Regions from separate parts of the Carboxydocella sp. ULO1 genome, predicted to be linked through region 3. Evidence: riboswitches for the same ligand, from Rfam matches in the RefSeq annotation. Region 3 holds a riboswitch; each other region holds the start of a gene.
What was found. Region 3 has a riboswitch for cyclic di-GMP ahead of ULO1_RS07650 (transglutaminase family protein). Riboswitches for the same ligand answer to the same signal wherever they lie in the genome.
Positions count from the first base shown of each region.

Region 1 (5,080 bases), on a different contig from region 3:
GATATTTTTGTTTTTTGATAGTACATGACAGAACAAGTTTCTTTTCTGCTGCTCAGGGGGTATTTTTGGCGGTTGCCGGAAAAGAACTGGTCCGGACAGCCCTTTGTCGCTTATGCTGTTATTACAAATCGGCGACAAAGGGGTGAAAGGCCATGGTGTGCAAGAACTGTCAACTGTGTGGCAGGGAAGGGCAGGCTGACCTGGTCTGTAGCTGGATTCTGGCAGATGGGGAAGTAACAGAAGCCTGCTGGTGTGTGTGCAAAGATTGTCGCCAGCATCTAGAAGATCGGGTCTGGAGTGTTTATCGGGAATTGCTGGGAATGTGAGGCAAGGAGTGGACCATGGATAAGCGGGTTGCGGTGATGGGTGGGACTTTTGATCCCATCCATCTAGGCCACCTGGTGGTGGCTCAGGAAGTTGCGGATGAACTGGGGCTGGATCGGGTGCTGTTCGTTCCCTCCGGCCAGCCCCCCCATAAACAGGGGGCAAAAGTGACAGCGGCGGAACTACGGGCGGAGATGGTCAGGCTGGCCATAGCGGACAATCCCCGTTTTCAGCTCTGCCTGCTGGAGCTGGAAAGGCCAGGGCCTTCATATACATACGATACGGTTCGGCAGCTGCTGGACCAGGGGAATTACCAGGAGCTCTATTTCATCACCGGGGCCGATGCGGTGCTGGAGATTCTGACCTGGCACCGGGTGCGGGAATTGCTGGCCTTATGTCATTTTATTGCTGTTACAAGGCCGGGTTTTGAGCTGGAGCAATTGCGGGAGGTGCAGGGACGGCTGGGAACGCAGCTGGGACAGCGAATCCGGCCCTTTACAGTGCCCTCTCTGGCTATTTCCTCCTCGGACATACGGGCCCGGGTGGCCCGGGGGAAAAGCATTAAGTATCTGGTTCATCCCGAGGTGGAAAAATTTATTGTTAATAATAACCTGTACCGGTTTTAATTTGCTCACATACTTTGCGCCCACCATTCAAATACTAAACTTGCCTGAAAGGCAGACTTATTTTTGGAGAGGTGGGTTACCATGGTGACAACATTGTATGTAGGCAATTTGCCCTGGGCCATTAAACAGGATGACTTAATCCGGGCCTTTTCCCAGCATGGGGAAGTGCTGGGGGCCAGGATTATTACTGACCGGGAAACCGGGCGCAGTCGCGGTTTCGGTTTTGTGGAAGTCAATGATGCCGATGCCGATCGCATGATTCAGGCGATGAACGGGGCGGAGCTACAGGGACGTACAATTACTGTAAATGAGGCTAAACCCAGGGAATTACAGTAAGTAAAAGAAGACTGTCGACCTTTACGTCGGCAGTCTTCTTTTAAAATTCTTTTTCAGCAATCTTTTCACAGGCCAGTTTTACTGAAATAAAGGTACCCTTTCCAGTATAGGAGATAAGCAATTGTTCACATTGATTAAAAACTAGCGGCAGACCTCTTCCCAGGGAGTTCCGGGTGGAAAAACCATTAATTAGGATGGATTGTGGCAATTTTTCCAGCACAAACCCTTTTCCCTCGTCTCTAAGGGTAATAATGATGTTATAGCTTTTATCTAACCCCCATTGTACGTGCCCCCGGCCAGCATGTTTTACAATATTTGTGATTAACTCAGAAAAAACCACGGAATAGATCCTTTGCTTATGCTGGGGTACTAAAATTTTTTCCAGCCAGTTGCTAAACATTTGTCTGGCCTGGGATATATCAAAAACGCTTTTAATAGAAACTTTAGTAAAATAGGTGTAATCGAGTTCGTGGTGTTTAATTTCTTCATCGCTGATTAACTTTACCTTTCCGTTTGTGACATCCTCTAAAAAATTTTTATAAAGTGCTACTATATGTTTATACTGCCAATCATGGTGTCCTTCAGGGTTAAAAGTTTTTTCCCACCAATTAATGAAGACATTTACTACCTGCGGGTCCCATTGTTTACCTGCCTCTTGAATTAATATCCCGATTGCCTGTTCCTGGGACATACCTGGACGGTATACTCTGTCACTGGTCATTGCATCAAAAGCATCTGCCACTGCTAATATTCTGGCGCCTAAATCAATGGTTTCACCAACCAGGCCATAGGGGTAACCGCTTCCATTCCAGTATTCATGGTGCTGAGCAATGGCAGGCAATAGTTCCCGAAAACTTTCAAATCCTTCCAGAATACGACATGCTATTAAAGGATGCTGTTTAAGCAGGGTCATTTCTTCTTCTGTTAACTTATCTGGCTTTCTTAATATTTGGTCGGGTACTCCGATTTTACCGATATCGTGGAATAGTGCGGCCAGATAGATTTGCTCCACCTGTTCTTGTGGGAGATCCATTTCCAGGGCAATGATTCTGGCATACTCTGCTACTTTCTGGGAGTGATGTTTTGTATAACTGTCTTTTGCTTCAACAGCCTGGATGATTGTATTAATCGCTGCAATCATGACTTCATTAGTTGGTATTTCCGAGTATTTGGCAGCGAACAGGCTGATGTACTTGATATCCATTGAAATTGTATCCCCTTCCCTATGTTATTAACCATGAAATAGCAGATTAGCATTAAAGCCAGCGGTACCATTTTTCCGGACTAGATTCTTAAACATCCTTAATAATAGAAAAAGCCTTTCCAGGGAAGCCCATGGAAAGGCAGAGCAACCATATGCTCGCTGCTTTCCAGCTTCGGCAACCTGGCAATCATAGCCCTGGAGGGGCCTTAGACCCATGGCTTTGCGCCCCCATCTTTCGATGGGTTTGCCTTTATCGACTGTTTTGCATTTTATTGTATAGCACAAATTTAATCTACTAAATAATTTATTACAATTAAACTAAAAATGTCAATACTGGATAAAGAATATTTTAACATACATCCACCACTTGACCACCGGTAATAACCTGCAGTTGCTCCAGGGTTACTGGCACAGCTGAATTGGGAGTACCGGCAGCAGCATAGACAAGCGGAAATCTCTGCATACTGATATCCAGATATACCGGCAGGGGCTGGGAGAGAGCAAAGGGACAAACTCCGCCAGCGGGATAGCCGGTATAGTGCAGGGCCTGTTCGGGGTTAGCAAAACGGATTTTGCGGGCTCCGGTTAAGGCCTTTAATTTTTTGGTATCCACCCTGAGATCTCCACAGGTAACTACCAGCAGGGGCTTCTCATCAGCCAGGAATACCAGGCTTTTAGCGATTTGGGCCGGTGTCACCCCTAGCGCCCTGGCAGCCAGCTCACTGGTTTCGGTACTGACCTCAAACTCGATTACCTTTATTCCCAGCTGGAATTGATCCAGAAATTCCTGAATCCGTTGATGAACTGGATTTTGCAGGGTTTGTACCACCATCGTCTCCCCCTCATCTCCTTTTTTAGAGTCAGTATAAAGAAAAATGGGAGAAAATGCAAGGCACTCGCCATTTTTGCCTGTTTATGCTATAATGGGCGGAGAAAACTGTCAACAGGGGTTAACCGGGATGGAAGCAGTTACCTTTATTCAACAACAAGTAAAAGGAGAACGCTGGCAGCATATTGAAGGGGTACGCCAGCAGGCCCGCCGCTTGGCCCTTATTCATGGACTGGAGCCGGAAAAGGCGGAACAGGCGGCCCTCTGGCATGATGTCGCCCGCGATTATCCTCCGGAGCGGTTGCTGGAACTGGCCCGGCAGCAGGGGCTGGAACTGGATGCCGACTGGCTGGCTGTACCCATGCTTTTACATGGGCCGGTGGGAGCGCAGCTGGCGGCTGAACAGGGGGTAAGGGACAAGGAAGTTTTGCAGGCCATTGCCCGTCATACCCTGGGCCATCCGGAGGCGACAGCCCTGGACAAGCTGTTGTTTGTGGCCGATATGATCGAACCGGGACGGGATTACCCTGGAGTGGAGGAATTGAGACTGCTGGCAGCCAGGGATCTGGAAGGGGCCTATCTGGCCGGGCTGGATCATACTCTCCGCTATTTGCTGGAGCGCCAGCAATACATCCATCCGCTGGCGGTTAGGGCCCGCAATGCCCAGTTACTAAGACTTAAGGCAAGGGAGGTAAAATAAGTGTCTGAGCAAGAGACCAGAAAGTTACTGGATTTGATTAAAGCCGGTGCCGAAGACAAGAAAGCCCGCAATATCACTATTCTGGAACTGGGTGAACTCTCAATTATGACCGATTATTTTGTCATCATGAGCGGTAATTCCACCACCCAGGTGCGGGCTATCGCCGATGGGATTGAAGAGAAGGTCAAGGAAGGCCTGGGGGTAATTCCCCTGCGGCGGGAAGGCCTGCGTTCTGGCCGCTGGATTTTGCTGGATTATGGTCAGGCGGTGGTGCATGTCTTTCTGGAGGAAGAGCGCCAGTATTATAACCTGGAACGTCTCTGGGGCGAGGCTAAGCGCCTTGACAGTTAAGCCGCTTTTCAGTATAATATCGGACAAAATGGTAATTTAATGGCGATGAAGGGGAAGAGTACCTTATTAGCCGGTTGACAGAGAGCCGCTGGCTGGTGGAAAGCGGTAACCGCCATAGGGGAACTGGCCCCGGAGCTGGAAAGGCGAACCCGCTGGCAGTAGTCTTTCCCGGCCGCCGCCGTTACCGGCAGCAAGGGGATCGGGCTTTTTGAGTCCGGTCAATTTGGGTGGTACCGCGGAAGCAAGGCCTTTCGTCCCAAGGGGGAGGAAAGGCTTTTCTATTTGGCAAAAATAAGGAGGAGTGGACTGGATGGAGCAGCGCTATAATTTTGCTGAGATCGAACCGAAGTGGCAGGCCCGCTGGGCGGAGGAAAAGCTCTACCGGGTAGAAGAAAGTCAGGACAAGCCCAAGTATTATTGTCTGGAGATGTTCCCTTATCCCTCCGGCAATTTGCATATGGGGCATGTGCGCAATTATTCCATCGGGGATGTGGTGGCCCGCTTTAAAACCATGCAGGGTTACCAGGTACTGCATCCCATGGGCTGGGATGCTTTTGGCTTGCCGGCAGAAAATGCGGCAATTAAGCATGGGATTCATCCGGCGACCTGGACCTGGTCCAATATTGACAATATGCGGCGGCAATTAAAGGGCATGGGGATCAGTTATGACTGGGACCGGGAGGTAGCTACCTGTCATCCCGGCTATTATC
Region 1 covers NZ_BDLQ01000012.1:28,735-33,814, forward strand. The annotation lists gene ULO1_RS14915 (hypothetical protein) at 153-326, shown strand; gene nadD (nicotinate-nucleotide adenylyltransferase) at 342-950, shown strand; gene ULO1_RS03080 (RNA-binding protein) at 1,032-1,286, shown strand; gene ULO1_RS03085 (HD domain-containing phosphohydrolase) at 1,327-2,490, opposite strand; cyclic di-GMP riboswitch class I at 2,662-2,749, opposite strand; gene ULO1_RS03090 (YbaK/EbsC family protein) at 2,840-3,322, opposite strand; gene yqeK (bis(5'-nucleosyl)-tetraphosphatase (symmetrical) YqeK) at 3,450-4,019, shown strand; gene rsfS (ribosome silencing factor) at 4,020-4,370, shown strand; T-box leader at 4,407-4,632, shown strand; gene leuS (leucine--tRNA ligase) at 4,681-5,080, shown strand, end outside.
Region 1: it holds a riboswitch for cyclic di-GMP, as region 3 does, so the genes downstream of both, ULO1_RS03085 (HD domain-containing phosphohydrolase) here and ULO1_RS07650 (transglutaminase family protein) in region 3, are expected to answer to the same signal.

Region 2 (5,080 bases), on a different contig from region 3:
CGCAATCGGATCAGGCGGAAAAGGCTGCCCAGAGAACTTCAGGAAGAAGTGCTTCCTAAAAATATTATTATGATCGGTCCAACCGGAGTGGGTAAAACCGAAATAGCTCGTCGGATTGCCAAACTGGTGAATGCTCCTTTTGTTAAAGTGGAGGTTACGAAATTTACGGAAATCGGTTATGTTGGCCGGGATGTAGAGGCAATGGTAAGGGATCTGGTGGAAACGTCCATTCGCATGGTCAAAGAAGAAAAAATGCAGGAAGTGGAAGAACGCGCCTATGAACTGGCTGAGGAGCGGTTACTGGACATAATTGCCCCTCGAACTCAGCAAAATTTGAACCGCAAAAATCCTTTCGAATTATTTTTTGGTAGCAATCAGGAAGAGCAGGAACCGGTACAGGTATCAGAACAAGATGAACTCCAGCGGGTTCATCAGCGCCAGTTACTAAAAGCAGGCAAGCTGGATAATATGTTGATTGAAATCGAAATCGAAGAAACTAACCGCCCGGTGGTGGAAGTTTTTTCGGGAAGCATTGAGGATATGGGTTTGAATATTCAGGATATGCTAAGCGGCTTCCTGCCCAGGAAGAAGCGAAAACGGAAAGTAACTGTAGCGGAAGCGAGAAGAATATTGATGCAGGAAGAGGCACAGAAACTCATTGATATGGATGAAGTGATTGCAGCAGCGATTGAGCGAGCAGAAGAAACAGGAATAATTTTTCTGGACGAAATTGACAAGATTGCAGCCAGGGAACAGACTGGTGGGCCAGATGTGTCGCGGGGTGGGGTTCAGCGGGATATATTGCCGATTGTGGAAGGTTCAACCGTCATGACCAAATATGGGGCCATCAAAACAGATCACATGCTCTTCATTGCTGCTGGTGCCTTTCATGTTGCGAAACCATCGGATTTGATTCCAGAACTGCAAGGAAGATTTCCAATCCGGGTTGAATTAGAACCATTGAGTGAACAGGATTTTTTACAAATTTTAATTGAGCCGCAGAACTCATTAATCAAGCAATATACAGCTTTGCTGGCTACAGAAGGCATAGAAGTTAAATTCTCTGAAAATGCCCTTGCTGAAATAGCGAAAATAGCTTATACTGTAAATGAAGAAACAGAGAATATCGGGGCACGAAGATTACACACTATTTTGGAAAAAGTTCTGGAAGATATTGCCTTTGCTGCTCCGGAAACTGAGGAAAAACATATTACTATTGATGCCGAATATGTCAGAAAAAAGCTGGCTGATGTGGTGCAAAATCGGGATTTGAGCCGATATATTTTATAAACACTATTCTTTGGAGGGACAGCAGGAATGGAAGAAATGGAAATACTTTTAGAGAAGACGAGGAAGATCAACCGACTTTTACAGAAAGCAGCGGGCAACCCTGTAGATTTTGAAGAAATGGCCAAAGTTTTGTGTGATTGTGTAGATGCCAATGTTTACATTGTGGGAAGAAGAGGAAAAGTACTGGGCCATGCGTTTATGAAAAAATTCGAATGTGACACCATGGTTCAGATCGTGGAACAGGCAGAGCGGTTTCCTGAGGCATACAATGAGGCTCTGCTTAAAGTTTCTGATACTTGTACTGATTTTCACCAGCGGGCCAACACCTGTGTTTTTGAAGGCGGGCATACCTGTATATTCAGTGGGAAGCGTACAACGGTAGTTCCCATACTGGGTGGCGGTGACCGCCTGGGCACTCTGGTCCTGGCTAAATTTAATACTGAATTCAGTAATGCCGATTTAATCCTGGCCGAATATGGTGCGACTGTTATTGGAATGGAAATCCTCAGATCTAAAGCCGAGCGAGTAGAAGAAGAAGCAAGGAAAAAAGCGGCTGTTCAAATCGCTCTGGCTACCCTGTCCTTCTCGGAACTGGAGGCAGTTGAGCATATTTTTGAGGAACTGGGCGGGGAAGAAGGATTGCTGGTGGCCAGCAAAATTGCTGACCGGGTAGGTATTACGCGTTCGGTAATTGTAAACGCTCTGCGAAAATTTGAAAGCGCAGGTGTGATTGAGTCCAAATCCCTGGGAATGAAAGGCACTTATATCCGGGTATTAAATGATCGGCTGCTGGAAGAACTAAAAAAGCTAAAACACTAATTTTTAGAAAACGATGAAAAACCACCTTACTGGTGGTTTTTTTTCTTGTCTTTCCAGCAACAAATACTATATTTTTTAAGGTAAAGCTTGATATTTTATTGATAAGAGAAAGGAATTTCGCCAGCTGCGGCGAATATATAATGCGACATAAGATGACAAAAAAAGAAGAAAAACGAAAATGGTTAAACAAAAAGCAATAATATGGGACTAAAGTCCTGTCCTTTGCTCAGGGCAACTTGGTCGAAAGGCCAAGACGCAAAGCCACGGGCCTGTAGCTCAGATGAGTATGGCAGCCGGGTTACCAAAGGGTTCTCTTGCCCTGGCCTCTGCCGGGTTTATTTTTTGGAGGGATAGCGAGATGATCGAGCGCATTCTCAATCTTTCGACAATCAATTTTTTAGAACGGGGTCTGGATGCAGCCAGCCTGCGGCATCAGGTTTTAAGCAATAACATTGCTAATGTGAGCACACCTGGTTTTAAACGCAGTGATGTGGTTTTTGAAGAGGTTCTGGCTGCAGCGTTAGGACAGGGAGAAAAGACTACCCTTGCAGGTGTCAGAACGGATGCTAAACATTTGCCCATTGGTTCTGTCCCAATTGTGGCTGTTCAACCTCAGCTTGTCCGGCAGGAGGATACTTCTCTCCGAAATGATGGTAACAATGTAGATATTGATTTGGAAATGGCTGAACTGGCGAAAAACACCATTTATTATGAAGCTTTATCCAGACAAATTGGAGCGGAAATTGCCAAGCTGAAATATGTGATCTCCGAAGGGAGGCGCTAATTAATGAGCTGGTTTGACAGTCTGGAAATCAGTGCTTCAGGATTGACGGCCCAGAGGTTGCGGCTAGATGTTATTTCCAACAATCTGGCTAATGTTAATACTACCAGAACGCAGAACGGAGGCCCTTATCGGCGGCAAATGGTAGTTTTTGCAGAGCGGGCCGATGAGCTTACCTTTGCCCAGGCTTTACAGAATGCTCTGGGGCAGCAAAAACCTGTTCCTGCGGGAAAGGGAGTTAGGGTAGTTCAGGTTGCAGAAGACCAGAGTCCTTTACCCAGAGTTTACAACCCCCAGCATCCGGATGCCGATAACCAGGGGTATGTGACAATGCCGAATGTGAATGTAGTGACGGAAATGGTAGACATGATTTCAGCTACGAGAGCTTATGAAGCCAATGTTACCGCCTTGAATGCTGCTAAGTCCATGGCGGTCAAGGCTCTGGATATTGGCCGTTAATTAGCGGAAAAGGGGTGAAAGAATGAAAATCGAAGCAATCCAAAGCAGCGGATTGGCTCAACCCCTGGGGTTGGATAAAACAAAAACTGTTACTAACAGTGAGGGTCCCAGTTTTAGTGAAATACTGGCTGCCAATTTGGCCAAAGTGGATGAGTTGCAAAAACAGAGCGATGCCGCCAGGATGCAACTCTTGACCGGTCAGGCCCCTGATTTGCACACCGTAATGATTATCGGGGAAAAAGCTAATCTGGCTTTGCAATTAACGGTACAAATACGCAATAAGGTAATTGAGGCGTATCAGGAAATCATGCGCATGCAGGTATAAAAGTTAAAGGTTAGTGAGGAAGGTGGATATGAAAGAGTTATATGCCAAAGTCAGGGAAAAACTGATGCAATTCTGGCAACAGGCCAACCAAACCCAGAAAATACTGGCCCTGGCGGCGGCAGTGACTGTTGTTGTAGCCATTGGGGCGATTTTGTATTTTTACCGGCAGCCTGATTATCAGCCCCTTTTTACTAACCTGGAAGCAGCCGACGCTGGTGCCATCACAGCCAAACTGGATGAGATGAAAGTGCCATATCAGGTTTCAGCGGATGGCAAGACCATCCTGGTACCCGCTGACCAGCAAGCTTCTATTCGCTTAAAACTGGCCAGTGATGGTGTACCTACTGGTGGCGTGGTGGGTTTTGAATTATTCGACCAGCCTAAATTCGGGGAGACAGATACCGATCGTCAGGCCAAATACCAGCGGGCATTGGAAGGAGAACTGACCCGCACTATCATGCGAATGAATGAGGTTGAGCAGGCGCGGGTTCATATTGTGTTGCCGCAGAACAGTTTGTTTGCCCTGGAGAATGAACAGGAAGCTAGAGCGGCAGTAATGCTGAAACTGAAACCCTACCAGAAATTAAAAGAAGAGCAGGTAGTGGGCCTGATCCGTCTGGTAGCCAATAGTGTTAAAGGTTTAAAGCCGGAAAATGTAACAATTGTTGATTCCAATATGCAGAGTTTAAGTGATGATATTAATCTGGGCAGTGAAGAGAAAAATAGTTCGAAGCTAACAGCATCCCAGCTGGAATTAAAACAGCAGCTGGAAAAGGATATGGAAAAATCAGCCCAGTCTATGCTGGACCGGGTTTTTGGACAGGGTAAGGCAGTGGTTAGAGTGACTGCTGAACTGGACTTTGACCGGGTTGAAATCAACAAAGAGGACTGGGGAGATAAAGTAACGCGGTCGGAGCAGATTCAGGAAGAAAACCAGAAGGGCAGCAGCACTATTCCGCAGGGAGTTCCCGGAACGACCACAAATATACCCGGTTATCAGCAAATAACTCAGCAGAATAACAGCAGTGAAAGCAATAAGAGCAATAAAATCCGCAACTATGAGATTGACCGTACTCAAGAACATCGTGTCGTAGCGCCTGGCTCAATTAAGCGCCTGTCAGTAGCTGTGATGGTGGATGGGCAAAGGGTAAAAGAGGATCAAGTAGGAGCAGTGCAGGAAGTTGTTGCCAGTGCTCTGGGTGTTGATACTGCTCGTGGTGATATGATTAAAGTTACCGCCATTCCTTTTGATACATCCGATCAACAGGCTCTGGCAGCTGAGCTGACAAAAGCTGAAAAAATGGAACTTTACAAACAGATAGCAATCTGGGCGGGGATTGCGATAGTTCTAATCTGGCTTGCTTTCATGCTTAAGAAGGTGTTAACTCCTAAAGGCGGAATACAGC
Region 2 covers NZ_BDLQ01000021.1:106,881-111,960, reverse strand. The annotation lists gene hslU (ATP-dependent protease ATPase subunit HslU) at 1-1,290, shown strand, start outside; gene codY (GTP-sensing pleiotropic transcriptional regulator CodY) at 1,327-2,109, shown strand; cyclic di-GMP riboswitch class I at 2,330-2,415, shown strand; gene flgB (flagellar basal body rod protein FlgB) at 2,468-2,893, shown strand; gene flgC (flagellar basal body rod protein FlgC) at 2,897-3,349, shown strand; gene fliE (flagellar hook-basal body complex protein FliE) at 3,372-3,674, shown strand; gene fliF (flagellar basal-body MS-ring/collar protein FliF) at 3,703-5,080, shown strand, end outside.
Region 2: it holds a riboswitch for cyclic di-GMP, as region 3 does, so the genes downstream of both, flgB (flagellar basal body rod protein FlgB) here and ULO1_RS07650 (transglutaminase family protein) in region 3, are expected to answer to the same signal.

Region 3 (5,080 bases):
GTCCATTTTTTATTATATCTAAACCATCTTTAAATTTGTGTCGAATTGTGTATTCAATTTTATTTTTTTATCGACATTTTGACTCTTATTTTGTTGAAAATTTTCTTTTATTCCTGGTTTTGGCCATCATATTTCGACATGAAATTTTTATATTCCATGCTAAAATTTTCTTAGACCAAACTAAAAAGAGGTGAGTCCATTGTCCTTATATATCTTACTAGCTATTGTCGCTTTAACTCTGTTTACCTTAGTCCTGGCTTTACTTGCCTTGCAAAAAAGAAAAAAACGTCCTGTCACCTATTTTTCCGCCTTTTCCTTATATTTTTTGCTGGCTTCCATCTTTTACTGGCAGCAGTACCACACTGAATGGACTGTCGATCCCCACTGGCTCAACTACTACAAAAACTTTCGCGGTCCAAGTATCACCGCTGCCCAGGCGGCCAGCACTGTCGACCATCCGGAAGTCATCACCCTGGCTGAACAGACCCGGCAGGCCCGGCAGCGTATGCAGGAACTGCAAGCCGTAGCAAAAGGGAAAATCAGCGGGGAAAACTTCGATACCTTTCAGTTGCTCTTAACCCAGGGCCGACTCACTACCTCGGATTTGCTGCCTCTTTATCAGCAAGGTGGATTAACTGAGGCCCAGTTATTAAAATTCCTTGATCAGGGCCTGCTCAGTGTAGAGCAATGGCAGGAGCTGGAGGAACAAATCAAAGAGGCGGCTGCCAAAAAAGCCACACCAGCCCCGCCGGCTCCCGCCCCGGTTAACCAGAAACCGGTCGCTCCTGTCGCCCAGCTGCAGGCCCGGCAACCCGGTACTACCGGTGCGGAAACGGTGGCTCTGGCCCTGGCCAGCCAGGCCAAGCAGCTGAGCCGGGCCCAGCTGGATCAACTGGTACTAGCTCAACTCAAAACCGTTCCTGATGCGCAAATCCAGGCCCTTTTGCCGGACCTCACCCCTGATACCGGTCGAGAGCAACTGACTGTGATCATCGTCAACAAACTGGTGGGCTGGAATCGCAATGAGCTGGCTGCCCGCTTCCTCTACGAATTCTATCGCTTGCCAGAAGCAGAGCAAAAACTATTACTGCAAAAACCCCTGACCACTTTACCACCCCAGCAGCAAATCCAGGCCCTCAGCAAACCCCTGGCCCTGCTGGTCAGTGACACCCTGGCCGGTCTGCAAAGATTGCTGGCCGCAAACTGAAAACCCCGCTTAGCGGGGTTTTCTTTTGCCCAGAACCTGGATGCCAGTGGGCAGCCCATAGCCATACCAGCTGTCCCATCCTTTACTGCCCAGATCAATTGCACCAGCTGTCAGCCGTTGCCTGATCTCTTTCGCTTTCAGCCTGGGATAGGCGGATTTCAATAAGGCTGCCAGCCCGGTGATATGGGGACTGGCCATCGATGTTCCGCTCATCACCTTATAATCTCCCCCCGGTATAGTACTGAGAATCTCCACCCCCGGCGCTACCAGATCCAGGGCCGGGCCAGTGCTGGAAAAGGGAGCCCGTTGCCACTGACGGTCAATCGCTCCTACGGCCATCACTTCCGGATACCTGGCCGGATAGAGAACGGTATCCCCTTTTCCTTCTTCGTTCCCAGCATTGCCCGCCGCAGCCATTAGCAGGATTCCCGCTCTGGCTGCTCTTTTCACCGCATACCGCAAAAGGGGATTGTTCTGTTTTCCTCCCAGGCTCAGGTTGACTATATCCAGCCGGTTTTTGATGGCCCATTCCAGACCAGCCGCTATGTCGCTGTACCAGCCGCTCCCCGCACTGTTCAGGGCCTTGATAGCAAAGAGCTCGACCCCCGGGGCAATCCCGACTACCCCTTGGCTATTGTCCTGAGCCGCTATTATCCCGGCCACATGGGTGCCATGACCATTATCATCCTGGAAGCTGTCCCCTGTCAGCGCAATCCCTCCGGCCACCTTCAAATCAGGATGCTGTAAATCAATTCCTGTATCCAGCACCCCTACCCTTACTCCTGAACCATTGACCCCCAGCTGGCTCGCCACCTGCGGGCCTGCCAGCACCGCCACCCCCCAGGGTATTTGCTGTTCCTGGGTGGTGGCCTGTTCATCTTCAAAAACTTCCATTACCCCGCGCAGGTTCCGTATCTGCTCAACTTCAGTCTGGTTCAATTCAATTACCAGATAAGGCATAGTTTCAAAACTGCGGACTATCTTGCCGGAAAGAGAGCGCAGTAAGCCTTCACGCCGCCGTCGCCAGTAACGTTCTTCCAGTTTGAGAATATAACGCTTCTTGCCTTCCATCCGGTTTGCCTCCTCTGTCTTTTTGTTGCATTATATTCCGCTGTCGTTAAATTGGCGATTTTTCTATTAAATTAGAACTTCTTGCTAGAGGCAGGATTTTTCCATTTAACCCCGAATATATTGGGTAAGAACAGAAGACAACGGGCAAACCAGGCGAAAGCCTGGGGCGCAAAGCCATGGGTCTAAGGTTCCCGTCGGGAACTATGATTGCCAGGCTGCTCATATGGCAAAGGGTAATGGCACTATAGCCATTTTGAGCAGCCTGCTTTCCAGTGGAAAGCAGGCTGTTTCTTTCCCACCCTTTACTGTACGCGCCCCCGGCTTTCCCTTCCCGCTGGGGGCGATATTTTATGAGGAAGCGAAGCGTGAGTCTGATTCTCCTGTTTCTGCTCTGGCTAATAGCCGCAGTGCCGGCCTGGGCAGCTGCCCAGCCTGGTGTCAGGTGGCTGGAACCCTTAACTTCCGAATTGGTAAAGGTAAAAATCAATCCCGCTCAACCGGGACAATTGCTGATTCAGGGTCAGAACTTGCCTGCCGGACAGGTACTGGTGGAAATCCGTCGCGGCGATGACCGCGCCGCCTATTACTTCCCGGTCCGTAACGGTGCTATCACTGGTTCCTTCTGGTTGCGCTTTGGCAGCGGCCAGTATTACCTGACCGTTTATCTCCCGGCCGGTGCTGCTTTCCTCTACCAGATCGAGGCTGAAGCACGTCTGGAAGCTATCGACTTGCCGGACCGACGTTATCTCCTGCCTGGCAGTGGCGTGGAAAGCGACCATCCCACCTTGCGGAAACTGGCCCAGGATCTGGTTGGAAAAAACGCCGGCGCCAGACCAAAAGCCTATAATATTTACCGCTGGGTAACCAGCAATATAGCCTATGATGCTGCTCGCCTCAGCAGCCAGCAACTTTATGGTCCCGGTTCAGGCGCCCTGGCCACCCTGGCCAGCCGCAAGGGCCTCTGCCTGGATTATGCCAATCTGACGGTAGCTCTCCTGCGCGCCGCTAACCTGCCGGCCAGGGTAGTGGTGGGCCAGGCCTATGACCGCGTCTGGTACGAACACTCCTGGGCCGAAGTCCTGCTGGACGGCAAATGGCAACCCCTGGACCCTACCTGGGATGCCGGTTACCTGGCGGGCAACCGATTTATCCCGCGTGCCCAAACCCTCTACTTCTCCATGTCCTACAGCCAGTTCTACCGCTACCACCGGGCGGAAGAATACCGATAAACTGCAAAAGCGGTACCTCGCCTTACGGCCTGGTACCGCTTTTTCCCTTATGACATCAATCTGGCCAGCAACGCTGCCAGTTCAGCTCTTGTCGTCACTCCTGCCGGAGCCAGTTTATTTTTTTCCCGTCCTTTCAGGATGCCGGCTTCCACCAGTTTGTTCACTGCTCCCTGCGCCCAGGTGGCTACCTGCTGCCGGTCGCTGTAGCTCTCCAGCTTACCGCCATTTCCGCCCTTGATTTTGCTCCCATAAGCCCGTTCCAGGATCACTGCCAGCTCCTGCCGGGTTAACTTATCCCCTGGCCGAAACTTGCCCTGATACCCCTGCATCAGTCCGGCTTTGGCCGCTGCAGCCACATAGGGCGCATACCAGGCCGAACTCTGGACATCAGAGAAGGTCGCAGTGGCGCTATCCTCTATTTCTGCTCCTGTGGCTTCCACCAGCATTTTAGCCGCTTCTGCCCGGGCAACCGGCTGCTCTGGCCGGAAGTATCCCTGCTCATCTCCATCGATTACGGCCAACCCGGCGATTTTTTCGATCTCCCCTCTGGCCCAGTGTTTAGCAGTATCGGGGAAACTGTTCTTCACAGCTACTACCCCGTATAAACCGCCTCGTTTAATACTGGCAGTAATGGTCCCGGTAGCAGCATCAAAATTTTGCTGCCGGACTTTCAGTTTTTGACCATTGCCTTTAAATTCGAAGAGATAAATATTTTTTTCACCCTGAACTTTGCTCTGATCCAGCTTAAAGCTAATTTTGAAGGCTTGTGCCGGTTTAAAGGACAGAGTCAGATCATAAACCGGGCTGAGCAGATCGCCCCTGATGATAAAAGGCGCCTCTTCATAGATTTTGACATAAAGCAAGGCATTGGCCGGCAAACTGCTATTGCCAAAATCCACTGTCAACCGTCCCTGATTTGCACTAACGGTTCCACCGTTAGCCGGCAGGGAGAACTCTTCTACCTGGGAAGGAGCCAGCGGCCTGCCCGGCCGGATGCTGACGGGAGCCTTGAACAGTGCCTCAGCTACCGCCTGGTGCCCGGCATCGGAGAGATGGGCATTACTGTAGTCCTGATAAATCGGATCCTTTCCTTTGCCCAGATATTTATCTGACCCCAGCTCCTGCAGGGACTTGAACACATCCACAATCACCACAGGAGGCATATAGGGGTCACTGTTGACCTGTTTCACGGCATCAGCAATAAAACCATTCAGGTAAGGAATCAACAAATCAAAGGCTTCATACTTTTTCTCTGCCGGATCGGTAGTCCTCACCCCTGGAACTTTTTCTCCGGGTGCCGGGTTGTAGAAGTTGAGCAGATAGATGGTAGTATCCTTACCGGTATTAATAGACCTTATTAATTGCACCGCAGTAATCAAGTTCTCTTTCAACTCATTTCCGGCCTGCCGGTAATTGTGGGGATTGCGTCTCACTGCCTGCATGAAATCATGGGCGCCAAACCAGATGGTAATCACCCTGGCCTTTTTGATCGCTTCCCGATTGGCCGGATCGGTAACAAACCGGAGCAGATCCCTGCTGGTTGCCTGTTCTTCTGCGATCAGGGTCAATTCCT
Region 3 covers NZ_BDLQ01000040.1:23,363-28,442, reverse strand. The annotation lists gene ULO1_RS07660 (hypothetical protein) at 200-1,207, shown strand; gene ULO1_RS07655 (S8 family peptidase) at 1,217-2,278, opposite strand; cyclic di-GMP riboswitch class I at 2,412-2,501, shown strand; gene ULO1_RS07650 (transglutaminase family protein) at 2,629-3,507, shown strand; gene ULO1_RS07645 (S-layer homology domain-containing protein) at 3,555-5,080, opposite strand, start outside.